Regions from separate parts of the Rahnella sp. PCH160 genome, predicted to be linked through region 2. Evidence: predicted binding sites of a transcription regulator. Region 2 holds the regulator's gene; each other region holds the start of a gene.
What was found. The regulator PhoB, encoded in region 2, activates phosphate uptake and scavenging genes when phosphate is short. The targets are predictions, from matches to a motif close to CTGTCATAAAACTGNCNNAT.
Positions count from the first base shown of each region.

Region 1 (7,815 bases), 3.6 Mb from region 2:
CTGTTGTTGCCCGCGCCCTGCGTCCAGATGGTGCTGATGTTTTCCCACAAATGGCCGCCAGGGATCAGCGTCATCGGCACATCGAAAATCTGTTTGTTATCCAGCGACGCCGCCACAAACGCGACGTACAGCGGGAACAAAATCACCAGCACGCCAAGCAGCAGCATGACGTGGCTGAAAATATCCAGCCCTTTGCGATTTTCAATCATTGGTAACGCACCTTACGCTCGACAAAGCGGAACTGAATGAACGTCAGGCCGATCACCAGCAGCATCAGAATGACGGACTGCGCGGCGGAACTGGATAAGTCCAGACCGGAGAAACCTTCGCGGTAGACTTTGTAAATCAGAGTCGTGGTCGCCTGAACCGGGCCACCGCCCGTCGCGGCGTCAATCACCGGGAAGGTATCAAAGAAGGCGTACACCAGATTCACCACCAGCAGGAAGAAACTGACCGGCGAAATCAGCGGCAACACCAGATTGAAGAAACGTCGCACCGGGCCCGCGCCGTCGATAGCGGCCGCTTCCACCAGCGATTTTGGGATCGACTGCAACGCCGCCAGAAAGAACAGGAAGTTATAGCTGATTTGCTTCCAGACCGACGCGAGGACGACCAGGAACATCGCCTGACCGCTGTTTTGCGCGTGGTTCCAGTTGTAGCCAATCGAGCCGAGGAAATGCGAAATCAGGCCGAGGCCGGGGCTGAACAAAAACATCCACAATACAGCAGCCACGGCGGGCGCAACGGCGTAGGGCAGGATCATCAGCGTCTGATAAATCCGGCTGCCGCGAATAACGTGATCGACCAGCGCGGCGAAAAACAGCGACAGCACCAGCCCGAAAAAAGCCACCATAAAGCTGAATTTCAGCGTGGTGTAGAAGGAGTCGAGATAGTACGGATCCTGAAACAACTGCGTGAAGTTCGTCATGCCCGCAAACGTGCTGGAAAGCCCGAACGGATCCAGTGTCTGCACCGAATACCACAGCGCCTGCCCCGCAGGCCACAGGAAGAATATCGCGGTGATCAGCAGTTGCGGCAATACCAGTGCGTACGGCAGCCAGCTGCAACCAAAACCGGGACGGTGTGAACTCATAATGGTTTACTCGTTGAAACGATGACGGGTTTAGCTTCTCCCCTGCGCAGGGGGAATGCTGTTTTGCTCCCTCCCCTGCGAAGGGGAGGGTTGGGGTGGGGTATTAATGACAACTCAGTCGTTTGTTAAACCCCCTCCCGGCCTCCCCTTCGCAGGGGAGGAGCAAGAAAATTACTTGGTCGACGCTTCGAAGCGACGCAGCAATAAATTCCCGCGCTGTACCGCAGTATCCAACGCTTCTTTCGCCGTTTTCTTGCCGCTCCAGACGCTTTCCAGTTCTTCGTCCACGATGGTACGAATCTGTGGCATGTTGCCCAGACGCAGACCTTTGGTGAACGGTAATGGCGGTTTGTTCAGCATCTGGCGGGTGGCAACGTCAGAACCCGGGTTCTTCTCGTAGAAGCCTTCTTTTTTGGTCAGCTCATACGCGGCTGTCGTAACCGGCAGATAACCGGTTTTCTGGTGCCATTCGGCAGCGATTTCCGGCGTAGTCAGGAATTGCAGGAATTCGGCAACGCCTTTGTAGGTGTCTTTGTCTTTACCGTTCATCACCCACAGACTTGCACCGCCGATGATGGCGTTTTGTGGCGCGCCTTTGATGTCTGCGTCGTAAGGCATCATGCCTACGCCGTAGTTGAATTTAGAATACTGACGGATATCAGCCAGAGAACCGGAAGACGCGGTGGTCATCGCGCAATCGCCGTTATAGAACTTGGCGGTGGATTCGTCTTTACGACCAAAATAGGTGAAATCACCTTTTTTGTTCATGTCTTCGAGCATCTGGATATGTTTGATTTGCTCTGGTTTGTTGAATTCCAGAACGGCATCAGTGCCATCGAAACCGTTGTTTTTGGTCGCGATCGGCAGGCTGTGCCAGGCGCTGAAGTTTTCAATCTGGATCCAACCCTGCCAGCCGCTGGCGTAACCACATTTCATGCCCGCTTCGCGCAGTTTCTGGGTGTAAACCGCCATGTCCTGCCAGGTTTTTGGCGGCTGATCCGGGTTCAGACCGGCTTTCTTAAAGGCGTCTTTGTTGTAATACAGCACCGGCGTGGAGCTGTTGAAAGGCTGCGACAACAGGCGGCCTTTGGAATCGGAGTAGTAGCCGGAGACGGTCGGCACGAACTGGGAAACGTCTTGTTTAAGACCGGCATCGCTGAACACTTCGTAGACCGGTTTGATGGCTTTGCTCGCCATCATGGTTGCGGTGCCCACTTCGTAAACCTGCAGGATAGCGGGCGCATTACCGGTGCGGTACGCCGCAATACCGGCGGCCAGGCTTTCGTCGTATTTACCTTTGTAGACAGGCACGATTTTGACATCAGGGTGAGTCTGGTTAAAACGGTCGGCCAGAGAGTTCACTTCTTTACCTAACTCGCCGTCCATGGAATGCCAGAAAGGAATTTCTGTCACAGCAAAAGCGTTGGCGCTTAAAGCCAGCGTCAGCGCGGTGCCGAGTACCGTTTTTTTGAGATTGATGAACATGCCTGTCTCCTGAATTCTGCTGGTGTAAAAGGGGCAGAGATAAATGGGGTATTGAGAAACGTTTTTATGCGGAGGTAACATGACACGGCTAAATTACAGATAAATAACAGTTAAATGACATTGACGTTACAGCAGCATGAAGTGCAGGTGACGAACAGATGGCAAAAAAGAAGGCGCATCGGGTGAGCGATACGCCTTATAAAGAAGGGGAAAGCGGGGGTTTTACAGCGCGCGTTTCAGGCGGGCAACGGCCTCATGCATCTGCTCTTCGGTCGCGGTGGCGAACGACAGGCGGAAGGTCGAGTGATCCGGATTATCGGCGTAGAAGAATTCGCCCGGCACAAACACCACGCCCTGCTCCAGGGTCTTTTTCATCCACTCTGCGCAGTTACGCGGCTCGCGGAAACGCGCCCACAGGAACATGCCGCCTTTCGGATATTCAAACGTCAGCACGTCGCCCAGCTCGCGCTCCAGCAACTCCGCCAGGATCTGGCATTTCTTTTTGTACGCGGCACGAATCGTTTCGATTTGCGCAGGCAAACGCCCCAGACCGAGATAGCATTCGGCAATCGACTGTGACAGCGCGCTGGCGTGCAAGTCTGCCGCCTGTTTGATGATCGCGACTTTGTGCAGCAACCAGTCAGGCATAATCACCCAGCCCAGACGCAGACCCGGTGCCAGAATTTTGGAGAACGTTGAGGTGTAGATGATGTTATCGGCGTGACCAAACAGCGCTTTCGACAGCTCAAACAGCGTTGGCTGACGCTCGTCGGTGAAACGCAGTTCGCCGTACGGATCATCTTCCACAATCAGGAATTCATGTTTTGCCGCCAGCTGAACCAGCTGTTCACGACGCGCACGGCTCAGGGTCACGCCGCTCGGGTTGCCAAACGTCGGCACCAGATATACGCCTTTGATTTTGCGGGTTTTGAGCAGTTCGGCCAGCTCATCAACAATCATGCCGTCGCCATCGGTGCCGACAGAAAGGATGTTCGCCTCCGCCAGCTCCAGCGTTTGCAGTGCCGCCAGATACGTCGGGCGCTCTACCACAAAAATATCATCCGGATTCACTACCGCGCGCATCACCAGATCCAGCGCCTGCTGGGAACCGGCGGTCACCACGATATCATCGGGTTTAGCCACTACGCCGCGTTCCTGACAAAGCTCAGCAATACGCTCACGCAGCGTATAACTGCCTTCGGTCAGGCCATACTGGAATGCGTGCTCCGGCTGTTCCGTGATCGCCCGTTGCGTGGCTTCACGCAGACCGTCAAAATCAAACAGCGCCGAAGAAGGAATACCACCCGCCAGTGAAATAACGCCTTCCATTTTGCTGTGTTTGAGCAGTTCCCGGATGGCTGAACTTTTAAGCCTGACCATACGGGCGGCGAGTAAACCTTCTGTGTTCATGAAATGTTCCTGAAGAGGTGCAACGTTATTAGAATGTGAGAGATGTTAATTTATAGGCAAAACAAAAACCGCAAAGCGCCAGCCGTGCGGTTTTATAGATTTATCACAGATTTTCGAACTCCAAAGCGGATTTATGCGCCGAGATACGCCGCACGTACCGCTTCGTTCGCCAGTAATGCCGCGCCGGTATCTTCCAGCACCACATGACCGTTCTCCAGCACATAACCGCGATCGGCGAGTTTCAGCGCCTGATTGGCGTTTTGCTCGACCAGGAAGATGGTCATCCCTTCTTCGCGCAGTTGCTGGATGGTATCAAAAATCTGCTGGATGATGATCGGCGCCAGACCGAGCGACGGCTCGTCGAGCAGCAGCAAACGCGGCTGGCTCATCAGCGCACGGCCAATCGCCAGCATCTGTTGCTCGCCGCCGGACATGGTGCCTGAACGTTGCAGACGGCGCTCTTTCAGACGCGGGAACAGCGTATACACGCGTTCCAGACGTGACTGAAACTGATCACGCGTGGCAAAGAAACCGCCCATCGCCAGATTCTCTTCCACCGTCATCCGCGAAAATACGCGGCGGCCTTCCGGCACAATCGCGATATCGCCGCGCATGATTTTGGCGGTCTGCCACTGGGTGATGTCCTGGCCTTCGAAAATAATCGCGCCGTGCGACGCCCGCGGTTCGCCACATAAACTGCCGAGCAGCGTGGTTTTCCCCGCGCCGTTCGCGCCGATCAGCGTGACGATTTCCCCTTTGTTGATATTCAGGCTGACTTCATGCAGCGCCTGGATTTTGCCGTAATGGGCGGATACCTGATTAAATGACAACATCTTGTTCTGTCCCTTAGCCTTCGCCCATTAACCTTCGCCTAAATAGGCGCGGATCACGTCAGGATTATTACGAATTTCGGCCGGTGTGCCCTGCGCCAGCGGCGTGCCCTGATTCACCACGTAGATACGGTCGGAAATGCCCATCACCAGTTTCATGTCGTGCTCAATCAGCAGGACCGAGACATTGTGCTGGTTGCGCAGTTCGGCAATCAGTTGGTTCAGCTCTTCGGTTTCGCGCGGATTCAGACCGGCAGCGGGTTCGTCGAGCATCAGGATTTCCGGGCGCGTCACCATGCAGCGGACGATTTCCAGACGGCGTTGCTGTCCATACGCCAGATTACCGGCCTGACGGTTCGCCAGTTCGAGTAAACCCACGCGTTCAAGCCAGTCGGCGGCGCGATCCAGCGCTTCGGCTTCTGCACGACGGAATCCCGGCGTTTTGAACAGACCGGCCAGAACGCCACTTTTCAGATGCTGATGTTGCGCGACCAGCAGGTTTTCAATCACCGTCATTTCGCGGAACAGACGGACGTGCTGGAACGTACGTACCACGCCCATGCGGGCAATTTTCTGCCCCGGCAGGCCTTCAAGATGCTGATCGCGCAGTTTGATGGTGCCGCCGCTCGGTTTGTAGAAACCGGTCAGGCAGTTGAATACCGTGGTTTTACCGGCACCGTTCGGGCCGATAAGGGAAACAATTTCGCCCTGATTGAGGTTCAGCGCCACATTGTTGACCGCCAGCAGGCCGCCAAAACGCATCATCAAACCTTCAACGGCTAACAGAGGTTGCGTGCTCATGCCTGTTCCCCTGATCGGCGATTTCTTTCTTCGACAGTTTCATTTTCAGCTGCGGACGTTTCATCGGCAACAAGCCCTGCGGACGCCAGATCATCATCAGGACCATTAAGGCACCGAGAAGTAACATGCTGTATTCGTTCAGATCACGCATCAGTTCGCGGGAAACCACCAGCAAGATGGCCGCCAGAATAACCGCAAACTGCGAGCCCATTCCGCCGAGCACCACGATAGCCAGCACGAAAGCGGATTCCGCAAAGGTGAAGGATTCCGGGCTGACGAAGCCCTGACGCGCAGCGAACAGCGTACCGGCAAAACCGGCAAACGCGGCGCTGATGGTGAACGCGGTCAGTTTGATGCGGGTCGGGTTCAGCCCCAGCGAACGGCAGGCGATTTCATCTTCACGCAGCGCTTCCCACGCGCGGCCCAGCGGCATACGCAGCAGGCGGTTGATGATGAAGAGCGTCACCAGCACCAGCAACAGCGCCACCATGTACAGGAAAATAATCCTGTCGCTCGGGTCGTAGGTCACATGGAAGAAGTTGCTGAAGGTATCCCAGCCGCCGTCGCGCGGCGTGCGGCTGAATTCCAGCCCGAACAATGTCGGTTTGGGGATCTGGCTGATGCCGTTCGGCCCGCCGGTCAGTTCGGTGTTGTTGAGCAACAGGATACGGACGATTTCTCCAAAGCCGAGCGTCACAATCGCCAGATAGTCGCCCCGCAACCGCAGAACCGGGAACCCGAGCAGGAAACCAAACGCCGCCGAAACCAGCCCGGCGATCGGTAAGGCTTCCCAGAAACCGATGCCGTAATAGTGGTTGAGCAATGCATAGGTGTAAGCGCCGATGGCGTAAAAACCGCCGTAACCCAGCACTAACAGGCCGGACAAGCCGACCACCACGTTCAGGCCGAGGCCGAGCATGATGTAGATGAGCGTCAGCGTGGCGATATCCACCGTGCCGCGCGAGACGATAAACGGCCACGCGATGGCGGCAATAATCAGCACCAGTGCCAGCAGCTTTTGTTTCGGCGTCGAGCCATCAAAACTGGGCAATACCCAGCCCGGCCCGGAAACTTTTTTCAGGCCGCTGCTTACAAGCGGACGGAACAGCTGAAACACGAAAACAATCGCGCAGCCAACCGCAATCCACATCCAGCGAACTTCGCCTGCGCCGTTCACCACCAGTTTGGTGCCGTCCAGGCTCAGTTGCAGCCCCATAATGAAAGCGGCCAGCACCAGCAGAACGAAAGCGGAAACCAGCGCATTTAACAGATTCAGGCGCTTCATACTTTTTCCACCTCCGGACGGCCCAGAATACCGGTCGGCAGTACCAGCAACACCACAATCAGCAGCGCGAAGGACACCACATCTTTGTATTCCGTGCTCAGATACGCCGACGTCAGCGCTTCGGCCACGCCCAGAATAAGGCCGCCGATCATCGCACCCGGAATGCTGCCGATGCCGCCCAGAACCGCGGCGGTGAAGGCTTTCATCCCGGCCATAAAGCCGATGTACGGGTTAATCACGCCATAAAATTGCCCCAGCAGAACGCCCGCCACCGCCGCCATTAATGCGCCAATCACGAAAGTCAGGGAGATCACGCGGTCAGTGCTGATCCCCAGCAGGCTGGCCATTTTGAGATCTTCGGCGCAGGCACGGCACGCGCGCCCCATGCGGGAATAACGGATGAACAGCGTGAGCGCCAGCATCGCGATAAAGGTCACGATCCAGATAATCAGCTGCATAGTGCTGATGGTCGCCGCAAAGCCGTTTGCTTCGCCGAGTTTCCACTGGCCGGTGACCAGACTTGGTAACGCCAGATCGCGTGAGCCTTGCGTAAGGCTGACGTAGTTTTGAAGGAAAATAGACATCCCGATGGCGGAAATCAGTGCAATAAGACGCTTGGAGTTACGCACCGGCTTATACGCCACGCGTTCAATACTCCAGCCGTAGGCACTGGAAATCACAATCGCCGCGATAAATCCGGCACCGATCAGCAACCAGCTGGCATCGATACCCATCATCATCAGGGCGGCAATCACGATAAAGGAAACATAACTGCCGATCATATACACCTCGCCGTGGGCGAAGTTGATCATGCCGATAATGCCGTAAACCATGGTGTAACCAATGGCGATCAGCGCATAAGTGCTGCCCAACGTCACGCCGTTGAACATCTGCTGAATGAAATAGAGAAA
Region 1 covers NZ_JBLOGT010000001.1:1,205,973-1,213,787, reverse strand. The annotation lists gene ugpE (sn-glycerol-3-phosphate ABC transporter permease UgpE) at 1-209, opposite strand, end outside; gene ugpA (sn-glycerol-3-phosphate ABC transporter permease UgpA) at 206-1,093, opposite strand; gene ugpB (sn-glycerol-3-phosphate ABC transporter substrate-binding protein UgpB) at 1,265-2,578, opposite strand; gene ACM5QY_RS05575 (aminotransferase-like domain-containing protein) at 2,801-3,988, opposite strand; gene livF (high-affinity branched-chain amino acid ABC transporter ATP-binding protein LivF) at 4,120-4,821, opposite strand; gene livG (high-affinity branched-chain amino acid ABC transporter ATP-binding protein LivG) at 4,849-5,619, opposite strand; gene ACM5QY_RS05560 (high-affinity branched-chain amino acid ABC transporter permease LivM) at 5,591-6,904, opposite strand; gene livH (high-affinity branched-chain amino acid ABC transporter permease LivH) at 6,901-7,815, opposite strand, start outside.
Region 1: a site for PhoB is predicted at 2,680-2,699, ahead of ugpB (sn-glycerol-3-phosphate ABC transporter substrate-binding protein UgpB). Genes of this name have one in related genera too.

Region 2 (7,815 bases):
GCTGATCACGCCGATGGTTTTACCGGAGGCGTTCAGGCTGTCGAGGGCGTCCAGCGCGGTATCCAGCGTGTCGGCGTCGAGCGTGCCGAAACCTTCGTCGAGAAACAGCGAGTCGATGCGGGTTTTATCGCTCACCAGATCTGACAACGCCAGCGCCAGCGCCAGACTGACCAGAAAACTCTCACCGCCGGATAACGTGCGGGTATCACGCACGGCGTCGGCCTGCCACGTATCGACAACCTGTAACTCCAGCGCGTCACTGGTTTTACGCTGCAACAGATAGCGGCCATGCAGTTTTTCCAGCTGGCGGTTCGCCAGATACACCAGATGATCCAGCGTCAGACCCTGCGCGAATTTACGGAATTTTGCGCCATCGCTGGAGCCAATCATCTGATTGAGATATCCCCAGTCATCGCAGGTCAGTTGTGCCTGCGCAATCTGCGCGATAAGCGCCTGCTGGTTGCCGCGGCGTTCCTTGTCGAATTTAAGCTGATTACTCACTTCGCCGGTGCGCTGCTGTAATGCTTTCAGGCTTTGCGACAGCGATTCCTGCTCTGCAATCAGCGCTGTAAGATCACTTTCGCTTTCACTCAGATGCGCAGGACGCGTAAGGCGATGTTTCTCCCGTGTTTCTTTGGCGTCGCTCAACAGCGCCTGAGCCTGCGCCAGTTGTTTTTGCAGCTGGTCTTTACGCTGCTGAAGTTGCTGGCGTAATGCGTCGTCGAGCAGGGCGAGTTTCACCGCGTCTTCATCTGCAAATTCGCTGACGTCCAGCGCCTGTTGCCAGTCTGCTTGCGCCTGATGCAGACGCGCCGTGGCCTGTTGAAATTGCAGTTGTGTGCTGGCGAGCTGCCCGGCCAGTTTGTCGCGAAGTTCCTGCGCCCGGTGCAGGGCAATCTCCGCTTCGCTTACTGCTTTTTCGCCCGCCTGTTGTTGCTGATGTAAGTGCTCGCGAACCTGCGTGACCTGACGGTCGCCGAAGAGTTCTGTGCGTTGCGCCGTCAGGTCTTTCAGCGTTTTCTCGCCGCCCATATACTGGGTTTGCAGGCGTTCAAGCTGTTCCTGAGATTTCGTCAGGTTCTGCTGCGTCAGCGTAAAACGCTCCGCCAGCAATGCGCTTTGCTGCTGAACTTTTTGTTGTTCGCTGACGGCTTCACTCAGGGCATCTTTCGCCTGTTGCAGCTCACGCGCCAGTTGCTCATGCTGGCGGATGGCTTCGTGCGTTTGCTGTTCTTCCTGATCGCACGACGCCAGCCATTGCTGAATGTCCGGCGCATCATGAAGGGTGAACGTCAGGCCGAGCGGGTCACTGAGTTTCTGCCAGCTTTCGAGATGCGCATTCAGCTGTTGCTGATCTTGCTCCAACTGAGTTTGCAGGCGCTTTTGCTGTTCTTTCAGACTTTTAATTTTCGCGGCCAGTTCGATTCCGCTGGCTTTTGCCGCGTCGAATTCCAGCTGCATTTTTTCGGCACGCTGCGCCGTTTCAGACGGTTTAATTTCCTGATAACTTTCAATCGACGGATGCGAGGTTGAACCGCACAGCGGGCAGGCCTGGCCGCTTTGCAGGTTCGCGCGCTCTGCCGTCAGGCTGACGATCAGTTCCTCACTTTTCAGGCGTGCTTTGACATCATTCAGATGCTCGAGCTGTTTCTGGCATTGCAGACGGATTGCATCAAGCTGTTGTTCTTCTTCCACGATTGCCGTCTGATTCTGCATTAAATCTTTGTGTTGCTGACGGACACGCGAGTCGAGCTGAGGAAAAATTTGCGCGAGTGAATACAGCTGCTGACGCACCGGACGCAGTTGCGCCAGTTCTGATTGCCGTTTCTGCAACGCCGCCAGCGGATACTGTTTTTCCTGTTCAGCCTGACGCTGTTGCTGAGCCTGAAGCGTGCCGGTCAGCGTGGTGTGTTTCCTCTGATGCTGCTCGGTCTTAGCATCCAGTTTCCGGCGTTCTTCGGTGATTGTCGCCAGCGTCGCGTTGTGCTCATTAGCCTGTTTCTGCACGTCACTGACGCCCTGCTGAGTATCAGCCTGCGATTTGCGGCACTGGGCAATGTCGTTATCCAGCGGCAGAACTTTTTCATCCATCAGCGTGTGTAACTGGCGCTGTTCGTCGGTCTGTTTCTGGCGTGCAGCTTTCGCCTGTTCCAGCGCCAGAGCCAGCGGCGTCATCTGCGCCGCCTGTTGTTCCTGCTGCTGAATCAGTTGCGTAAGCACCTGCTGTAAATCCTGCGTTTCTTTCTCACAGCGCAACCGGTCGCTGAGCAGCGGACGCAGCTTTTCAGCCGGTTCACTGCGCGCCAGTTGTTGCAACTGCGGCGCGGCGGCGAGGTTTTCCTGCTCCGCTGCTGTTAGCTGCTGCTGAGATTGCTGATGTTTTTGCTGCACCTGTTGCCACTGTTGCAGCCAGTTCAGATCCTGCTGGCGTTGCAGCGCCTGCTGGCTGAGAACAATTTCCTGTGCGTTCAGCGCGGCCAGTTCCGTTTCGAACGCCTGACGCTGCTCTTCGCTGAGCAACTCGATACCGGCCATGCGCTGATACAAACCGTCTAGCTGATTTTTGGCTTCTTTATGTTGTTCAAACACGCGTTCAGAAAGCCGCCCGTAGATTTCGGTGCCGGTGAGTTCTTCCAGCAATTCCGCGCGGTCGTTGGCATCTGCATTCAGGAATGCGGCGAACTGGCCTTGTGAAAGCATCATCGATTTGGTGAAACGGCCGAAATCCAGCCCGGTCAGTTCTGCAATGGCGTCGAGCTTATCGCGCACTTTGTCGGCCAGAATTTTGCCGTCGGCCAGCAGCGCCAGTTCTACTTTGGGCGCCTGTAAATTGCCGTCCGGCGAGTTTTTGGCACGGCGCTGGCTCCAGAAAGCGCGGTAGCCAATGCCTTTGACCTCAAACTCGACTTCCGCCAGTGATTCGGCGGTGTGGCGGGTCATCAGTTCATTCTGACTCGGCGTGACGTTCAGGCGCGGCGTCTGGTGATAGAGCGCCAGACAGATGGCGTCGAGCAGGGTGGTTTTCCCCGCGCCGGTCGGGCCGGTGATGGCGAATAATCCGTTGCTGGCAAAAGGCTCTGCGGTGAAGTCAATTTTCCATTCACCTTCCAGCGAGTTCAGGTTTTTTAAACGCAGACTGAGAATTTTCATTGTGCGGCATCCTCTGCGGACTCGCCGCGGGTGACCTGGCTGACAACCTGAGCAAACAGCGTGCGCATCCGCGCCTGACGCGGTTCGTCGGGGTCGGTTTCCTGCGCCAAACGCCGTTCGAACACGTCACTCACACTCAGTTCGCTGAGCGTTTCTTTTTCCTGTTGTTCGATGCTGTTAATACGCTGTTCTTTACTGCGGCGAAGCAGAACCACTTCCACCGGTAAATCTGCCGTCAGAGCCTGAATACGCCGCTGGATATCACTGAGATAATCCTGTGTGGCGACTTCGATATCCAGCCAGACCGGTTTATCTGCATCGCCTTCTGCAAACTGCGCCAGCTGTTTTTCGATGTCGGCCAGCGAGCCTTTGATGATCTGCATCGGCTGGAAAACGGGGATCTCCAGCGTGTCGATGGCGTTAAGCGTATCGCCTTCGAAATCAATCAGGTACACGCTTTTGGTTTTGCTGAGCTCATCGAAACTTAGCGCAATCGGTGAACCGCTGTAACGGATATGTTCGGTTTTCGCGACGCACTGGGCGCGGTGAATGTGCCCGAGCGCCACGTAATCCACCGGGGGAAACGCCTGCGCCGGGAAGGCGTCGAGCGTGCCTATATAGATGTCGCGCACGGAGTCAGACGTGCTGACGCCGACGGTGGTCAGATGGCCGGTGGCGATAATCGGCAGCGGCACGCCAAGTTCCTGACGTTTGGCCTGCGCGACCTGATACAGCGCGTCATAATGCGCCGCAATGGCTTCCTGCAAGGCGAGCTGCTTATCGTTGCCGGACTGCCCGGCCTGGCTGGCCAGTAAATCACGCGGGCGCAAAAACGGAATCGCACACAACACCGCGCCGGGCTGGCCTTCGCGCGTGTTCAGCACCAAGACCTGCTCATCCAGATTTTCGCCTACGGTGGCGATCACCCGCGTATTCAGGCACGAAAGCAGTTCACGGGATTCATTGAGCGTGGCGACGGAATCGTGATTCCCGGCCAGTACTATTAACTGACAGCCGGTGTGTTGTAATTCCACCACGAAGCGGTTATACAACTCGCGGGCGTAACTGGGCGGTGAACCGGTATCAAAGATGTCACCGGCGACAATGACGGCGTCCACCTGATGTTGCTGCACCTGACCGGTCAGCCAGCGCAAAAAGGCCTGATGTTCAGCGGCGCGGCTTTTGGTGAAAAAGTACTGACCGAGGTGCCAGTCGGAGGTGTGGATCAGGCGCATGAGACTCCCGTGTGAACCCTGTATGACGACAATGGGGCAAAGTATAAACGTCGGCGGGGGAACCTGTCCCCGATAAATCAGACCAATTTCAGCAGGATGGCAAGAATTTATCTGTCATATTTGCCTTAAATGGACCATCATTTTCATTCATAAATCTGTCACAAAACTGACGCATAATGGCGCCCGCAATCAAATAAAAGATCGCTAACCTATTGGCAGGACCTACGATGGCTAGACGTATATTGGTGGTTGAAGACGAAGCTCCAATCCGTGAAATGGTGTGTTTTGTACTGGAACAGAATGGATATCAGGCAGTAGAGGCTGAAGATTTTGATTCAGCGATTGGCCAGTTAGTGGAACCTTACCCTGAACTGATCCTGCTCGACTGGATGTTACCCGGCGGTTCCGGTATTCAGTTTATTAAGCACCTTAAACGTGAAGCGCTCACCCGCGAAATTCCGGTGATGATGCTGACCGCACGCGGTGAAGAAGAAGACAGGGTGCGCGGACTGGAAGTCGGTGCCGATGATTACATCACCAAACCGTTTTCACCCAAAGAACTGGTCGCCCGTATTAAAGCTGTGATGCGCCGGATTTCGCCAATGGCGGTGGAAGAAGTGATCGACATGCAGGGGCTGAGCCTGGATCCGTCGTCTCACCGGGTGATGGCCAACGAGCAGGCGCTCGACATGGGGCCGACCGAATTTAAGTTGTTACACTTCTTTATGACCCACTCCGAACGCGTTTACAGCAGGGAACAGTTGCTCAATAACGTGTGGGGCACTAACGTTTATGTGGAAGATCGCACGGTAGACGTGCATATTCGTCGTTTGCGTAAAGCGCTGGAAACCAGTGGACATGACAGAATGATCCAGACTGTTCGTGGTACCGGATATCGTTTCTCAACGCGTTATTGAGTCCCACAGCGGAGAATCTGTGTGTTAGAACGTTTATCATGGAAACGTCTGGCCGGTGAATTGTTTCTTTTTTGCCTGCCAGCGCTGATCCTCGGTGTCTTTGTCGGCCATTTCGGCTGGCTTCTTTTTGCGTCGCTGGCTGCGGCGCTGGGCTGGAATTATTACAACCAGCTTAAACTCTCTCACTGGCTGTGGCTTGACCGCAGCATCACCCCGCCGAACGGGCGCTGGAGCTGGGAACCGTTGTTTTACGGGCTTAACCAGATGCAGATGCGTAACCGGCGACGTCGTCGTGAATTAGGCCAGTTGATCAAACGTTTCCGCAGCGGGGCTGAATCGCTGCCGGATGCGGTGGTTCTGGCGACGGAAGAGGGCAATATTTTCTGGTGTAACGGACTGGCGCAGGATCTGCTGGGATTTCGCTGGCCGGAAGACAACGGGCAGCACATTTTTAACCTGCTCCGTTATCCGGAATTCCGTACCTGGATCCAGACGCGCGACTTCAGCCGTGCCCTCAACCTGCAACTCAATAACGAACATTACGTGGAGTTTCGCGTGATGCCGTATTCCGAGGGGCAGCTTCTGATGGTTGCGCGCGACGTGACGCAGATGCGTCAGCTCGAAGGCGCACGACGTAACTTCTTCGCGAACGTCAGCCATGAACTTCGCACACCGCTGACGGTGTTGCAGGGGTATCTGGAAATGATGGAAGACGCCAAACTGGAAGAGCCGTTCCGCACCAAAGCGCTGGATACGATGCAGGAACAGACGCGGCGCATGGATGGGCTGGTGAAACAGTTGCTGACCCTGTCGAAAATCGAAGCCTCCGCCAATATCGACATGCACGAGAAAGTTGATATTCCGCTGATGCTCAACATGCTTGAGCGGGAAGTGCAGACGTTAAGCGGCGGGAAACATGAAGTGGTGTTTCGCGTAAACGAGAAGCTGAAAGTTTTTGGCAATGAAGATCAACTGCGCAGCGCGGTGTCGAATCTGGTGTATAACGCCGTGAATCACACTCCGCCGGGCACACGGATTGAAGTCAGCTGGCAGCAAATTCAGCACGGTGCGCAGTTCCAGATTAGCGACAACGGGCCGGGCATTGCGCCCCAGCACTTACCGCGTCTGACCGAACGTTTTTACCGTGTCGATAAAGCGCGCTCACGCCAGACCGGCGGCAGCGGGCTGGGGCTGGCTATCGTGAAACATGCACTTAGCCATCATAACGCCAAACTCGAAGTGCTCAGCGAAGTCGGCGTCGGCACGCGGTTTATGTTTACGCTGGCACCAAAATTGATTGTTCCACAGGGTTCAGACTCTCCAGTCTCCGTAAAACCTTAATTTCCGCCATATCCTTAAAGCCTGTTATCAGCCGATAGCAGGCTTTTTCATTTCTATTTATGCGTGATGTTGTCTCCTGATCATGAATTTATTTCACGTCCCATGAAAATTCCTCTGTTGTGGGTGAACAGACTGCATGACAGTATGGCCTTAAAGCCGTTTAGACATCCAGATGTCTATAAATAACGCAGCGTAATTATTTACGTTGTAAATCATTTGCATTCCGCCAGAGGCGTGATGGCATAAGGAGTTTTCATGCAACGTACAACCCCTCCGTTCCGCGCTGACGTCGTTGGCAGTTTCCTGCGTCCGGCCGCGATCAAAGAAGCCCGCAAACAGTTTCAGGCCGGTGAGATTGATGCAGCGCAGCTGCGCGCGGTGGAAGACACTGAAATCCGCCGTGTGGTGGATTTGCAGCGTGAAGCAGGTCTGCAAGTGGTGACGGATGGCGAATTCCGCCGTGCGTGGTGGCACTTTGACTTCTTTGAGGGTCTGGAAGGCGTGGAAGGGTATGACGCCGTTCAGGGGATCCAGTTCAACGGCGTGCAGACGAAGGCGCGCAGCATCAAAGTGGTGAGTAAGCTCGGTTTTGGTTCGCACCCGATGCTGGAAGACTTCCGTTTCCTGAAAAGCATCAGCGGAACGGCTGTGCCGAAAATGACCATTCCCAGCCCGAGCGTGATGCATTTCCGCGGTGGCCGTAACGCCATCAGCAAAGACGTTTATCCTGATCTGAAAGACTATTTTGACGATCTGGCGCAGGTTTACCGCGACGCGATTAAGGCGTTTTATGATGCCGGTTGCCGTTATCTGCAACTCGACGATACCGTCTGGGCGTATCTGTGCTCTGAAGATCAGAAGAAACAAATCCGCGAGCGTGGCGACTCTCCGGAGGCGTTAGCGCGTACTTACGCTGACGTGCTGAACAAAGCTATCGCCGGTAAACCGGATGATCTGGTGATTGGCCTGCATGTTTGCCGCGGTAACTTCCGTTCAACCTGGATTTCTGAAGGTGGCTACGAGCCGGTGGCAGAGATTCTGTTTGGCGGTGTGAATATCGACGCCTTCTTCCTGGAATATGACAATGAACGTTCAGGCGGTTTCGAGCCACTGCGTTTCATTAAGAAGGGCCATCAGCAGGCGGTTCTGGGGCTGATTACCACCAAATCCGG
Region 2 covers NZ_JBLOGT010000001.1:4,781,339-4,789,153, reverse strand. The annotation lists gene sbcC (exonuclease subunit SbcC) at 1-3,150, opposite strand, end outside; gene sbcD (exonuclease subunit SbcD) at 3,147-4,385, opposite strand; gene phoB (phosphate response regulator transcription factor PhoB) at 4,613-5,302, shown strand; gene phoR (phosphate regulon sensor histidine kinase PhoR) at 5,324-6,643, shown strand; gene ACM5QY_RS22380 (cobalamin-independent methionine synthase II family protein) at 6,899-7,815, shown strand, end outside.

Region 3 (7,815 bases), 3.1 Mb from region 2:
CGGTTTCGGTGCCATGGCAGTTTTCGGCACGTTCATGCTGCGGCCGCCAGCAGTTGCCGGGCCGTAGTTTTTGCCGGTCGCGTCAACGAACTTGCCGTTTGCCGGGCTCGCAGGGTTTTTAGAGCTGAAAAGAGGCTGCTGCGCGTAACCGCCGCCGCCCATCATCCGGCCCATCATGTAGCCTGCCATCAGCGGCATCCACATGCTGCCACTGCTCTGGCCTTCGGCAGAAGCCACACCGGCCTGCGCAGGAGCCTGAGTACACTGGCCTTCGCCGAATTCAGCGATACAGTCTTCACGGCTGGCATATTTCGGGGCCGTTTTTGCCGCTTCTGTTTTGGCGGCGTTATACGCATCGACGCATTGTGCGCTGCCGGATGGATTGGCTTTCGAACAGTCGTCAGCATTCTGATACAAGGAAACCGTTTCGTCGGTTTTCTCACAGGCAGACAACATAAAGACGGCGCTGACCGCCAGTGCGACAGGTGTGATCCGATAGCTACGCCATGATTTACGGAAGGTAGCCAGGTTAACGTGTTGTGTCCGTTTCATCGTTCTTATCCCATGTGTAGGGCTTTTTTGCCCTTTCCCAGTAGGGACTAAGAATAGGGGAAAGCGGGTGATTGTTAAAGCAGCGAAGGCAATTGTTACAAGACTTTACAGAGGGGCGTGACGGAGGCAAAAAAAAGCAGCCTTTTCAGGCTGCCTTGGTCGTTCCGATGAAAAAAGAAACCCGCCAGATTTAGTTCTGGAAAGGGTTGCCGCTTTTCTTCGTGGTTTGCGTTTTGGTGGTTGCGCTGGCTTTTTCAGTACGTGGTGCGGCCGCCGTGCTGTTGCCAAAACCGTCCGCCGTGGCGTCCTGCTGCGGGGTTTCAGGTGCGACCTGATCCGGTGCCGTTGGCACAGGTTTACCCAGAGCACCGTTCAGTGCCAGCAGATCGCTTTCGTTGAGCGTACCCAGTGCTGATTTGATGTTCAGCTGGTTGATCAGGTACGTGTAACGAGCGCTGGAAAGCTGTTGTTTGGCGTTATACAGCGTGGTAGTGGCATCCAGAACGTCAACGATTGTACGGGTACCGACCTGATAACCGGCTTCCATAGCATCTAAAGAACTCTGAGCAGAAACAACGGCTTGTTTGTAAGCGTTGATGCTGCTGATAGAGGCAGAGATGTTGTTGAAGGAAGAACGGACGGTCTGAACAACGCTGCGGTGCGCGCTTTCAAGCTGCTCGCTGGCACCCACAAAGCTGTACTGAGCTTGTTTCACCTGAGAGGTTACCGAACCACCACTGTACAGTGGCAAAGAGAAGCTCAGACCCACTTTGTTCTGGCCCGCATCGGCGTCCTGATAGCTGGACGAACCGCCGGTTTTGTCGCCGTGGTATTTGGTGTTGCTGATGCCGGTAGACGCGGTCAGATCAAGTGTTGGCATGTGGCCGGTTTCCGCATAACGGATTTGCTCACGCGCCAGATCTTGTGACAGACGCGCAGACAGCAAGCTCAGGTTGCGGCTTTCTGCTTCTTTCAACAGCGTGGCGACCGGTTGCGGACGCGTGGTATTGAAATTATCGACGTTCAGGGACGACAGCTGTGGATAGTAAACCCCTGTCACCTGACGCAGTGCTTCCAGCGCGTTATCCAGATTATTACGGGCAGTCACTTCGTTCGCTAATACGGTATCGTATTGTGAACGGGCGTTCTGGACGTCGGTGATGGCAACCAGACCGACGTTAAAACGCTGCGTGGTTTGATCCAACTGACGGTAAATTGCCTGTTTCTGCGCTTCGGTATAGGAGAGTGAATCAATAGCACTCAATACGTTGAAATAAGCCGTCGCAGAATTCAGGATTAAGGATTGCTGGTCAGTCTGATAAGACACGTCCTGAATACCGGCAGTTTTTTCCTGCAATGTCAGGGCGCGCCATTTTGACATATCAAAAAGGGTCTGCGTTAATTGCAGGCTGGCGCTGCCCACATCGCTATTTACGCCATTCGCATCGCGGTAGCCATTGGTATAACCATAATCCGCACCCAATCCGAGTTGCGGTAATAAAGGGCTGCGGCTTTCGTTGATTTTTTCGAATGCAGCATCCCGGTCAGCAGCAGATTTGCGCAGGTCCGGGTTACTCGTCCTGGCTTGCTGATAGACCTGCATCAGGTTTTCGGCCTGGCTTATCGTACTGAAGCCGCCCAGGCTGAGTCCGATGAGAAGGGGGAGCAGTTTCTTCATTTGCATTCCTTGTTGTGCAGCAATGTTGTTATGTATGGTGGCGCAGTCAAATTAACCAATAGACGCGGATTCTAGCAGAGTCAGGCTAGCGGGGAGGTTGGCTTAACGTGCCTTCCCCACGGGATGTGCCTAAATCTATCACAAACAACCTTGATTATTATTAACGCATTTTCATCAAACTGACCTCAAAAGACGATAAATTACCTTTATGAGGGAAGAGGAAAACAATCCATGTGTGCATTTAAAAGTTCACCGGTTACTTTCGGTAAAGATGATGTAGAAATTATTGCACGCGAGACGCGATATAAAGGTTTTTTTTCTATTATTGCATATCGGTTTCGTCATCGGCTGTTTAATGGGGAAATGAGCGGCGAAGTGGTGCGCGAAGTTTTCGAACGGGGCCATGCGGCAGTCTTATTGCCTTATGATCCGCAGCGCGATGAAGTGGTGCTGATTGAACAGATCCGCATCCCATGTATTGATTCCAGTGATACCCCTTGGCTTCTGGAGATGGTCGCCGGTATCATTGAAGAGGGCGAAACAGTCGAAGATGTGGCCCGCCGCGAAGCACTCGAAGAAGCTAACATTGTGGTAAAACGCTGTAAACCGGCTCTGAATTACCTGGCCAGCCCGGGCGGAACCAGCGAGCGTCTTTCTATTATGGTCGGCGAAGTTGATGCGACAACGGCAGAAGGAATTCACGGTCTGGAAGCAGAAAATGAAGACATCCGAGTACATGTGGTCAGCCGCGAACAGGCTTACCGCTGGGTGGAAGAAGGAGCGATAGACAATGCGGCGTCAGTGATTGTCCTGCAATGGCTGCAGCTACACCATGAATCCCTGAGAAAAGAGTGGGCCAACGAATGATCAAGCGCTATACCCCTGATTTCCCTGAAATGATGAGATTGTGTGAAACCAATTTCGCACAATTACGCCGTTTGATGCCGCGCACCGATGAGCCCGGTGAAACAGTGACATATCAGGTGAGTAGCGCCACATATTGCCTGACGATCCTCGAATCGACGCGCTATACGTCGCTGGTGGAAATCAAACAGACAGCACCCGCCGTCAGTTACTGGAGCCTGCCTTCGCTGACGGTTCGGCTGTATCACGACGCCATGGTGGCCGAAGTGTGTGCGAGTCAGCAGATCTTTCGCTTCAAAGCACGCTATGATTACCCTAATAAAAAGTTGCATCAGCGTGATGAAAAGCATCAAATTAACCAGTTCCTGGCGGACTGGCTGCGTTATTGCCTTGCGCACGGAGCGATGGCAATTCCGGTGTGTTAGACAGACTTCAATAACAAAGGAAACGATTTGGAAAGCCTGTTTAAACTGCCTTTGGTGAATGGGGCCAAAGTCAGAATTCTACAGATAACAGATACCCATCTTTTTGCCGGTGAAGATGAGACACTGCTGGGCGTAAATACGTTTAACAGCTATCGCGCGGTGCTGGACGCTATCAATGCACAGCGGCGCGACGTCGATATTATCGCGGCAACCGGTGACCTGGCTCAGGATCAGTCGGTGGAAGCCTACCATCAGTTTGCCCGTGGAATCAGCGAACTGGCGGCCCCCTGCGTCTGGCTGCCCGGTAACCACGATTTCCAGCCTGCGATGGTGAATGCCTTACAGGATGCCGGGATCAGCCCCTCCAAGCATGTTCTCCTCGGTGAGGACTGGCAGATCATTCTGCTCGACACGCAGGTTTTCGGCGTGCCGCACGGTGAACTGAGCGAGTATCAGCTGGAATGGATGGAACGCTGCCTGAACGCCTATCCTGATCGCTTTACCTTGCTGATGCTGCATCACCACCCGCTGCCGTCGGGCTGCACCTGGCTCGATCAGCACAGCCTGCGGAATGCGCATATGCTGGCGAATGTTCTGGTGAATTACCCGAAAGTGAATACGCTTTTGTGCGGCCATATTCATCAGGAGCTCGATCTCGACTGGTACGGACGTCGCCTGTACGCCACGCCGTCAACCTGCGTCCAGTTCAAACCGCATTGCACCAATTTCACGATTGATACCGTTGCGCCGGGCTGGCGTTATCTCGATTTGTATCCCGATGGCCGTGTCGAAACGCAGGTTTTCCGCCTGGAAACCAGCGAGTTTCACCCTGACACCGAGTCGGACGGGTACGAATGAATACCTTACTTTACCTGCACGGTTTCAACAGCTCACCGAACTCGGCCAAAGCCACTGCGCTCAAAAACTGGCTGGCGCAGCATCATCCTGAAATCGACATGGTGGTTCCGCAATTACCCCCTTATCCGATGGATGCAGCGGAGCAGCTGGAAAATCTGGTGATTCAAAAAGCCGGTAAAAAACTGGGCATTGTCGGCTCCTCGCTGGGCGGATATTACGCCACCTGGCTGTCGCAATGTTTTGCCGTGCCCGCCGTGGTGGTTAACCCTGCGGTCAAACCGTACGAGCTGCTGATTGACTTCCTGGGGCAAAACGAGAACCCCTACACCGGCCAGCAATATGTGTTAGAGTCACGCCACGTTTACGATCTGAAAGTCATGCAGATCGAACCGCTGGAGTCGCCGGATTTACTCTGGTTGCTGCAACAAACGGGCGATGAAATCCTCGATTACCGTCAGGCTGTAGCGTATTACACTGCCTGTCGCCAGACGGTCGAACCTCAAGGGAATCATGCATTTGTCGGCTTCGAACGCTACTTTTCGCCGATTGTAGATTTTCTTGAACTGGCGGCAGACTAACATCGTCAGGGTGACGTTTTCCCCGCATGTTTCACGTCTGCTTGCTGTCAGTGCTTCCGCCCGCCCAAATACTGTATCGTTAGCCCACAAACCTATGAGCCACGAATAATCAACGATGAGCCAATCAACTTATAACGCGGATTCCATAGAGGTCCTCAGCGGACTCGAACCGGTGCGCCGCCGTCCGGGCATGTATACCGATACCACCCGGCCAAACCACCTCGGTCAGGAAGTCATAGATAACAGCGTCGATGAGGCATTAGCCGGTCACGCGAAGCGTATCGAAGTGATCCTCCACGAAGATCAGTCCCTCGAAGTCATTGATGATGGCCGTGGCATGCCGGTCGATATCCATCCGGAAGAAGGCGTGCCAGCCGTTGAGCTGATTTTCTGCCGTCTGCACGCAGGCGGTAAATTTTCCAATAAAAACTACCAGTTCTCCGGCGGCCTGCACGGCGTGGGGATCTCAGTGGTCAACGCCTTATCCAAACGCGTCGAAGTGGCGGTAAAACGCGGCGGCGAAGTGTATGAAATGGCGTTTGAAAACGGCGATAAAGTGGAAGAACTGCACGTCACCGGAACCTGCGGCAAACGCAATACCGGTACCAGCGTACATTTCTGGCCTGACGTCAGTTTCTTCGACAGCCCGCGTTTTTCGGTCAGCCGCCTCAGCCATTTGCTGAAAGCGAAAGCCGTCCTGTGCCCGGGCGCTGAAATCATTTTCAAAGATAAAGTGAACAACACCGAGCAACGCTGGTGTTATGAAGACGGTCTGACCGACTACCTGATGGAAGCGGTTAACGGCCTGATCACCTTGCCGGAAAAAGCGTTTGTCGGCACGTTTTCCGGTGATATCGAAGCGGTTGACTGGGCGCTGTTGTGGTTGCCGGAAGGCGGCGAACTGCTGACCGAAAGCTACGTCAACCTGATCCCGACCATGCAGGGCGGTACGCACGTTAACGGCCTGCGTCAGGGGTTGCTGGACGCCATGCGTGAATTCTGTGAATTCCGTAATATCCTGCCGCGCGGCGTAAAATTGTCGGCGGAAGATATCTGGGAGCGCTGTGCCTACGTGCTTTCGGTGAAAATGCAGGATCCGCAATTCGCCGGCCAGACCAAAGAGCGTCTGTCTTCTCGTCAGTGCGCTGCTTTTGTGTCCGGCGTGGTGAAAGATGCGTTCAGCCTGTGGCTGAACCAGAACGTGCAGGCTGCAGAACAGCTTGCCGAACTGTGTATTTCCAGTGCGCAGCGCCGTCTGCGTGCCGCGAAAAAAGTGGTGCGTAAGAAACTGACCAGCGGCCCTGCGCTGCCGGGGAAACTGGCGGACTGTACGTCGCAGGATCTGAACATGACCGAACTGTTCCTGGTGGAAGGGGATTCCGCAGGCGGTTCTGCCAAACAGGCGCGCGACCGTGAGTATCAGGCCATCATGCCGCTGAAAGGTAAGATTCTGAATACGTGGGAGGTCTCTTCCGATGAAGTGCTGGCCTCGCAGGAAGTGCACGACATTTCCGTGGCGATCGGCATCGATCCGGACAGCGAAGATCTGAGCCAACTGCGTTATGGCAAAGTGTGTATCCTCGCGGATGCGGACTCCGACGGTTTACACATCGCCACGTTGCTGTGCGCACTGTTTGTCCGACATTTCCGCTCTCTGGTTCGCGGCGGTCACGTGTATGTGGCGATGCCGCCGTTATACCGTATCGATCTGGGCAAAGAAGTGTTCTACGCGTTGGACGAGCAGGAAAAAGAAGGCGTGCTCGATCAGCTTAAACGCAAAAAAGGCAAGCCGAACGTGCAGCGCTTTAAAGGTCTGGGTGAAATGAACCCGCTGCAACTGCGCGAAACCACGCTCGATCCTAATACCCGTCGCCTGGTGCAACTGACCATTGACGAGAACGATATCGACCAGACGATCAGCATGATGGATATGTTGCTGGCGAAGAAACGTTCTGAAGATCGCCGTAACTGGTTACAGGAAAAAGGCGATATTGCCGAACTGGACGTTTGATCCCTTCGATCGTACCAATACAATAAAAAATGCCGGATGCTTTGCAGCACCGGCATTTTTTTTGGTAAAGCCTGTCAGAAAATCAGGCTTTCTCAATAATATGGATCACCACATCCTGTACGTCGGCTTTGATGTTTTCGCGGTGCTTATCCATATGATCGGCCTGCTGATGCGCTTCGAGATGTGCCAGGCTTTCCCAGTCTTCCAGCATGAAAATAGAGTCCGGTACCGTTTTACGCCACGGAACCTGACCGTTGAAATCAATGTAAGGCTCATAGCGGTGACAGCCTTTCTCGGCGAGAACGCTTGGCAGCAGCGCTGTGATTTTTTCCATGACCGAATCTCGACGGCCTGGTTTTACTTTGATTTCAGCAATAACGGTAATCATAAATACCTCTTTCCCGGATGACTTTTTACCTTAGGCCTGCCCGAACACATTTTCAAGGTGAGCGCGGTAGTTGGCAAAATCACGTTCAACATCAGGTTGTTTGATCACGTCATTGCACATGAAGGTTGGCAGGGTATCCAGGCCGATGAACTGGTTTGCTTTGTGCTGCGCCAGGTAAACGCCATCGACGCCAACGCCATGGAAGAACTGCTCTTTGTCTTCGAACGCTTCACGCGGGGCATTCCAGGTCACAGAAAGCATGTAGCATTTGCCTTGCAACAAGCCGCCGGAGCCGTATTTTTTGGATTCATCAGAACGGGAACGACCATCGCTGGCGTACAGTTTGCCGTGGCCTTCGGTGAAGACTTCATCGATGTATTTTTTCAGCGTCCACGGCATTCCCATCCACCAGCCCGGTTGCTGATAAATGATGGCGTCGGCCCACAGATAACTGTCGATTT
Region 3 covers NZ_JBLOGT010000001.1:1,644,481-1,652,295, forward strand. The annotation lists gene ACM5QY_RS07620 (DUF1190 family protein) at 1-552, opposite strand, end outside; gene tolC (outer membrane channel protein TolC) at 743-2,230, opposite strand; gene nudF (ADP-ribose diphosphatase) at 2,462-3,097, shown strand; gene ACM5QY_RS07635 (DUF1249 family protein) at 3,094-3,519, shown strand; gene cpdA (3',5'-cyclic-AMP phosphodiesterase) at 3,547-4,377, shown strand; gene yqiA (esterase YqiA) at 4,374-4,955, shown strand; gene parE (DNA topoisomerase IV subunit B) at 5,071-6,966, shown strand; gene ACM5QY_RS07655 (putative quinol monooxygenase) at 7,049-7,354, opposite strand; gene ACM5QY_RS07660 (NAD(P)H-dependent oxidoreductase) at 7,385-7,815, opposite strand, start outside.
Region 3: a site for PhoB is predicted at 2,399-2,418, ahead of nudF (ADP-ribose diphosphatase). Genes of this name have one in related genera too.

Region 4 (7,815 bases), 380 kb from region 2:
CGCTCGCTCAAAGGCATCGGCGCGACGCACATCAAAAATGGCCGCCTCGGTGGGCTCGGCGGGCGCGAGCGTCTGCAATTGCTGGAAAAACATTACGTCCGCCGCAACGGCGTTCTGCCGCTGAACTACCGGCTGGTCTACGGCATTTTGCAGGTGGAAGAACTCATTCCCTGCTGATTTACTCCTCCCTGGTTGAAGCAGGCACGATCAGCTCCCTCCCCTGCGAAGGGGAGGGTTGGGTGGGGTATTAATGGCAGGCACGTAGTCGTTTGTAAAACCCCCTCCCGGCCTCCCCTTCGCAGGGGAGGAGCAGGCCAAATCTCAGCACGGGTGTGGTTACCTAAACCAAAACCAGGCTTCAAATGAAAAAATACTTTATTACCGGCACCGATACTGAAGTCGGGAAAACCGTCGCCACCACGGCATTTTTACAGGCGGCAGCCCACGCAGGACACAAAACCGCGGGATATAAACCCGTGGCTTCAGGCAGTGAGATGACGGCTGAAGGGCCGCGCAACATCGACGCGCTGGCGCTTCAGGCTTACAGCACCGTCGGGCTGCGATATGACGAAGTGAACCCGTGTACGTTTGTCGAACCGACGTCGCCGCATATCGTCAGCGAGCTGGAAAATCGCCCGATTGATCCGCAGGTTTTATCCGCCGGATTGCGCCATCTCGAACCGCTGGCCGACTGGGTGGTGGTGGAAGGGGCGGGCGGCTGGTATACGCCGCTGACCGCTGACTATACCTTTGCAGACTGGGTGATCGCCGAACAACTGCCGGTGGTGTTAGTGGTAGGCATGCGGCTGGGATGCATCAATCACGCCGTGCTGACGGCACAGGCTATCGCGCAAAGTGGCTTGCATCTGGCGGGCTGGATTGCCAATGACGTGCAGGAAACGGGGAAGCATCATCAGGCTTATATGGCAACGCTCACGCGTATGCTGCCTGCGCCGCTACTGGGCGAGATCCCGTTCCTGAGTGCAGGTCTGGACGTGAATCTGGGGCACTATCTGCATCTCGAACGCCTGCTTGCGCATGAGGCGTAAAGCGCGGCGTCAGACCGTCAGATAATTTTTGATTAACGTCTCGTCGAGCTGCGCCAGCGTGCCCTGCGCCACGTCGCGCCCGCCGTCCACCAGACAAAACCGGTCAGCGACGCTGCGGATGAAGGGCAATTTATGCCCGACCAGAAGCAGCGTCAGACCGAGGTCACGGTTCAGACGGTGAATAATGTTGCCCATATTGGCCGCCATCGACGCACTCGTGTGCTCGGTCGGTTCATCAAGGATCAGCAGTTCAGGCTCCTGCACCAGGGCGCGGCTGATCGCCAGTTGCTGCTGCTGGCTCTCATCGAGCTCTCCCGCTTTGCGTGCGCCCATCTCCTTTAATGTCGGAAACAGGTCATACACCTGCTCAGGCACGCGCCGCGTCTTATTTCTGCTGGACATCATGGCGATTTGCAGGTTTTCATCAACACTCATTTGCGAAAAAATCTGCCGGCCCTGAGGCACATAACCAATACCGATTTGCGCGCGTTTTTCCACCGGCAGATTTAACAGGCTCTGAGGCTCTTCATCGCGTGATTGCCAGGAAATCGCCCCGCTTTTCACCGGAAGATGGCCCATGATGCAGTTCACCAGCGTGGTTTTTCCCACGCCATTTCGCCCTATAAGGCACGTACATTGACCGCGGTACAGTTCGAGATTGATATCCCACAGAATATGTTTTTGCCCATAATACTGATTAACTGATTTTACACTTAACATCAGACCTCCCTCCCTCACGGAGTATTCCGCTGAACTGCGCTTTGACCGCCATTGTCATATTTCTGACATTTATGTTCCGCTGCTAATGCCGTAACACAGAATTAAATCCCGTTGCTTACCGGCCAACCTCACAGCATCAATTACAGATAAACAGCCATTAACCAGTGATAAATGGGGTTAACCGCTTTTTCCTTGCATTAAAAATGACTTTGCTTAGCAAAAAACAGGGTAATCATCAGATTTCACTTTCAGGTTAAAAAAGCGATTCCGGCTGCACGAAGCGCTTCCTACAGTGACACTGCAACTCTCAGGCCAAGTTTGTGAAAGTGCCGGGGAAAAGAGAAGTTACAGAGGTGTTAACAGCGGGACGGGCGGGGATTTAGGATTATTCATTAGAGTTGTTGAGGATTTGTGATAAACAGTCCGACGCGGAAAAAAGGGAACTGCACTTTGCCAGTGCTGCTCTCTCTGATTTTGGTGCAAGCCGGACGACATCAGGACGCTAAAAAATCCTGACGAGATGTCCTTTTTGATTTTGCAAGGAACATCCGCCCGAAAATCTAGGCAAAATAGGCATAAATAAAGTCTGAAAAAAGGGAAAAAATAACTAAAAAAGATGCTGATCCCCTCTCCGGCGTCCGAAGTGCACTTTTTGCCAACTCCCGCAGCGCGGGGCGCGCTGAGACTTATCCACTATTCCTGTGGATAACCATGTGCATGAGCGTGAGAAAAGTAGCTACAGACGAGTCAGGGCGCGGGTTGTGCTTACTTTGCCCGTATTCGCAGCTTTTTAATGATGTCGTTTATAATCAGTCAGTTAGTTAAAAGCAATACGCCCGTGATTCGTTCGTCATAGTTGTGTCAGAATTCGTCAACCTGTGGTCAGAAAGTTAATGGATGAAAAATTTTGGGGATAATTGTCATCTGATGGTGAGAATTATTATTCGCAATAACCTAAAAAAGTGCAGATGTAGCAACCTGTTAAATCCCCGGCGATTTTTATCGATTGGAGGCTGGTTTTATATACAGTATTATAAGGCGGTAAAATCAAGGCTGGCAAAATTCACGGAGTCTTTCATACTGTTTTTCCGTGAGCGCCCGATGTCCGGCCTTATGCGTTTTCATTTCAGCCAGGTAGCCCGTCATGAGTAAAGAGTTCAAACTGCATTCTGAATTTCAGCCTTCAGGCGATCAGCCTGAGGCCATACGCCGTCTGGAAGAAGGGCTGGAGAACGGTCTGGCGCATCAGACGTTGCTCGGCGTTACCGGTTCCGGTAAGACTTTTACCGTGGCGAATGTGATTGCTGACCTGAACCGCCCCACGATGGTTCTTGCACCGAACAAAACCCTCGCGGCGCAGCTGTATGGTGAAATGAAAGAGTTCTTCCCGGAGAACGCCGTCGAATATTTTGTTTCTTACTACGATTACTATCAGCCCGAAGCATACGTGCCGAGTTCGGACACGTTTATCGAAAAAGATTCCTCGGTGAACGAACACATCGAGCAGATGCGGCTTTCGGCCACCAAAGCGCTGCTTGAGCGCCGTGATGTCATCGTGGTGGCGTCGGTTTCGGCGATTTACGGTCTGGGTGATCCGGATCTGTATCTGAAAATGATGCTTCACCTGACCAAAGGGATGATCATTGATCAGCGTGCGATCGTGCGCCGTCTGGCCGAGCTGCAATATGCCCGCAACGATCAGGCTTTCCAGCGCAGTACTTTCCGCGTGCGCGGCGAAGTGATTGATGTTTTCCCGGCAGAATCGGACGATCTGGCGCTGCGCATTGAGCTTTTTGATCAGGAAGTCGAGCGGCTTTCCCTGTTTGATCCGCTGACCGGCCAGGTTCAGCATGAAGTGCCGCGTTTCACGATTTACCCGAAAACGCACTACGTCACCCCGCGCGAACGTATTTTGCAGGCGATGGAAGAGATCAAAGTCGATCTGGCCGAGCGCCGTAAGGTGCTGCTGGACAATAACAAACTGCTCGAAGAGCAGCGCCTCAGCCAGCGTACACAGTTTGACCTCGAAATGATGAATGAGCTGGGCTATTGCTCGGGTATCGAAAACTATTCACGGTATCTGTCCGGGCGCGGCCCCGGCGAGCCGCCGCCGACGCTGTTCGACTATTTGCCCGCCGACGGTTTACTGATCGTCGACGAATCCCACGTCACCATTCCGCAAATCGGCGGGATGTACAAAGGCGACCGCTCGCGTAAAGAAACGCTGGTGGAATATGGTTTCCGCCTGCCATCGGCGCTGGATAACCGCCCGATGCGCTTTGAAGAATTTGAAGCGCTGGCGCCACAGACGATATATGTGTCCGCCACGCCGGGTAAATATGAGCTGGAAAAATCCGGTGATGACGTGGTCGATCAGGTGGTACGTCCGACCGGATTGCTTGACCCGATCATCGAAGTGCGTCCGGTCACCACGCAGGTGGATGACCTGCTTTCAGAAATCCGCAAACGCGTGGCCGTCAATGAGCGTGTGCTGGTCACTACGCTGACCAAACGCATGGCTGAGGATTTGACCGAGTATCTGGAAGAACACGGAGAGAAGGTGCGTTACCTGCATTCTGATATCGACACCGTCGAGCGCGTGGAGATTATCCGCGATTTGCGTCTCGGTGAATTCGATGTGCTGGTGGGCATCAACTTGCTGAGGGAAGGGCTGGACATGCCGGAAGTTTCGCTGGTGGCGATACTGGATGCAGACAAAGAGGGCTTCCTGCGTTCTGAACGTTCGCTTATCCAGACCATTGGCCGTGCGGCGCGTAACCTCAACGGGAAAGCCATTTTGTATGGCGACAGAATTACCAACTCGATGGCCAGGGCGATTGAAGAAACCGAGCGTCGTCGTGCGAAACAGGAAGCCTACAATCTGGAAAACGGCATTACGCCGATGGGCCTGAACAAGAAGATTTCCGATATTCTGCAACTGGGCCAGCCGAAGACCAAAAAGAACAAAGACAAACGCGATGCCGAAGCGGCGCAAACCTACAAATCGCTTACGCCAAAAGCGCTGGAGCAACGCATCAAGGAACTGGAAAGCAAAATGTATGCACACGCCCAGAATCTGGAGTTCGAAGAAGCGGCCAATACCCGCGACGAGCTCCACGCCCTGCGCGAGCAGTTTATTGCCCTGTCCTGAGTAAACCCCGTCATGCTTCGCATTGAAGTATGGCGGGAAGATTAGTGATAGACTGCGCGGCCAAATTTATAACGATGAGTGAGCCAATGACTGATACACCACAAAATCCCGGCGCGGCGAAAGATCCGCTGCACGGCGTCACGCTGGAAAAACTGCTGACAACGCTGGTGGATAATTTTGGCTGGCCAGCACTGGCCTCGCAGGTCAATATCAACTGTTTTAAAAGCGATCCGAGCGTCAAGTCCAGCCTGAAATTTTTGCGCCGCACGCCGTGGGCGCGCAAGGAAGTGGAAACGCTGTATCTGGATTTCATCGAAGGCCATTTGCGTTCCGACCTGACGCGCAGTAAACGCCGCACACCGTTATCCGCCGAAAAACCGCAGAAACCGAAAGTCAGCACCGCGACTCCTGCCGCTGACAGTCCGTGGAATAATCATCCGCTGACCAAAAAATAACAGCCGTTTCCACCGGTTTTTTGAACTGCGAAAAAGCCCCGCGATCTGTACAGTGAAGCGGGGCTTTTTCATTGTGCTGAGGGAAATGTGGCAGAACAAAATGTACTGATCGTGGTGGATATGCAAAACGGCGTGTTCGCGTCGCCACGTTATGACCGCAGCGGGCGTGCCGCGCTGATTAACCAGTTAATTGACCGGGCGGGGCGCACTGTATTTATCCAGCACGCCGAAGGTGAAATGACCGAGGGCAGCGAACACTGGCAGGTTTTGCCTGAACTTCATCAGCCGGCAGATGCCATTTCCGTCACCAAAACCGCCTGTGATTCTTTCTACCGCACCCGGCTTGACGATGTGCTGAAAGATCTCAATGCGACGGGCTTTACGGTGTGCGGTTGCGCGACAGATTACTGCGTGGATACCACCATTAAAGTCGCCGCCAGCAAAGGCTACGCGGTGACCGTTGCTTCCGACGCGCATACCACCGGCGACAGAACGCACGCCACGGCTCAGCAGCTGATTGGCCAGCACAACGAAGTCTGGCGCGAATTATCCGTGCCGGGAAACCCGGTGACCGTGAAAACCACCGCAGAGATCCTGGCAGACTGGTAATCAGTTTCGCATTTCGTCTGTAACAGCAAACGTAAAAAAGGCCGCATCGCGCGGCCTTTCGTCTTCAGGTTTATTAGAATCAGGTTTCTCATAACCCGATTTCTCCGTTTCAGTGCATCTTTTGCAGCGCTTCTTCTACCGCCAGACGCAGTAAATCGCGGTCATGACGGTAAGGAATATCGCGGGCTTCCAGCGGGCTTTGAATAATCAGATGCGCCTGGGCGCTGTCGCCCAGCGTCACTTTCGGGCCGACAATCGCCGCATCCGCGCGGCGGCCAATGCGTTTTTCAATCATGTCCAGTTTGTCGTCAAGCGTCAGGGACGCCGCCGCCACGCTCAGCTCTTTCCCCAGATTTCCGACATACACGATGTGCGCACGGCTGCGGCGCAGGGCGGTGGTGAGATCTTCCATCAGCAACAGGGGCATCAGGCTGGTAAAAAAACTGCCGGGGCCGATCAGAATAAGATTCGCTTCGGCAATCGCCTGTAACGCTTCGCGTGTGGCCGGAACCTGTGGCTCCAGCAGCAATTCGCGTGGGATCTGTGTCAGTTTATCGACATTCACTTCACCGTGAACCCGCTCACCGGCGGCATCAATCGCCGCTAAATCCACCGGCTGTTCGGACATCGGAATCAGCTCGGCGTCCACTTTCAGCAGACTGCGCACCAGATTGATCGCTTCAAGCGGACGGACGGTCAGGTGATCCAGCGCGCGCAGCATCAGGTTACCCAGGTTATGCCCGTCCAGTTCGCCCTGGCCGCTGAAGCGGTATTCGAACATCGCTGAAGCTAAACTTGGTTCGGTGATCAGCTGATTAAGGCAGTTGCGCATATCGCCCCAGGCAATGCCGCCCACCGAGCGGCGGATTCTGCCGGTCGAACCGCCGTTGTCCGTGGTGGTCACAATGCCGGTCAGGCGCGGGCCCAGCGAGGAAAGAGAAGACATCACGCGTCCCAGTCCGTGGCCTCCACCTAAAGCCACCACCCGGTCGAGGTCAGCTAATGTTCGATTACGCATAAAGATCCTTGTGAAGCGGCCAGAGGTGAGAGCAGAGCGTGCGTTGGGCACAATAAATAATGTAGCGGATAATAATTTTGCAGGGGGATTTTACCCAATTTTGCAACAGGATGTTATCACTTCTCAGCACGCTCAGCGCATTCAAAACCAAGCGCTTTTATCGTTGAAAATGCGCACTTTTGTCGCGAAAAAACGTTATATATCAAAATGCATAACGAAAAACCATCTTGGCGATCCGGACTTTGGAGCGCTAAACTGTAGGCCGTTACCCGAATTCTTCGTCGTTCTGCACTGAACGTGTTGAATCAACTCCTAGCCTTTGTTCCTAAGTTGCCTTTCTGACGTTGTTCCCACAGAAACAATATGGAGCTCTGGCCGTGACAATCAGTCACCAGGGTGCATGGCAGAAATGCCAGCATCTCCCGTATTTGGAAAGGTGTTTAGGTGCTTCAACTTACTGATGCTTTTGCCCGCAAGTTTTATTACTTGCGGCTGTCGATCACTGACGTGTGCAATTTCCGTTGCACCTATTGTCTGCCGGACGGTTACAAGCCGCACGGGCACAGCAATAAAAGCTTTCTTTCGCTCGATGAAATCCGTCGGGTCAGTCGCGCGTTCGCCAATCTGGGAACGGAAAAAGTGCGCCTGACCGGTGGAGAACCGTCGCTGCGCCGCGATTTCAGCGACATCATTGCCGCAGTCCGCGAAAACCCCTCGATTAAAACGCTGGCGGTGACCACTAACGGTTACCGCATGGCGCGTGATATCAGCAAATGGCGCGATGCCGGGCTGACCAACATTAACGTCAGCGTT
Region 4 covers NZ_JBLOGT010000001.1:4,404,806-4,412,620, reverse strand. The annotation lists gene bioC (malonyl-ACP O-methyltransferase BioC) at 1-177, shown strand, start outside; gene bioD (dethiobiotin synthase) at 363-1,049, shown strand; gene ACM5QY_RS20565 (ABC transporter ATP-binding protein) at 1,059-1,769, opposite strand; gene uvrB (excinuclease ABC subunit UvrB) at 2,914-4,920, shown strand; gene ACM5QY_RS20555 (VF530 family protein) at 5,007-5,375, shown strand; gene ACM5QY_RS20550 (isochorismatase family protein) at 5,463-5,984, shown strand; gene ACM5QY_RS20545 (gluconeogenesis factor YvcK family protein) at 6,094-7,002, opposite strand; molybdenum cofactor riboswitch at 7,300-7,457, shown strand; gene moaA (GTP 3',8-cyclase MoaA) at 7,447-7,815, shown strand, end outside.
Region 4: a site for PhoB is predicted at 2,615-2,634, ahead of uvrB (excinuclease ABC subunit UvrB). Genes of this name have one in related genera too.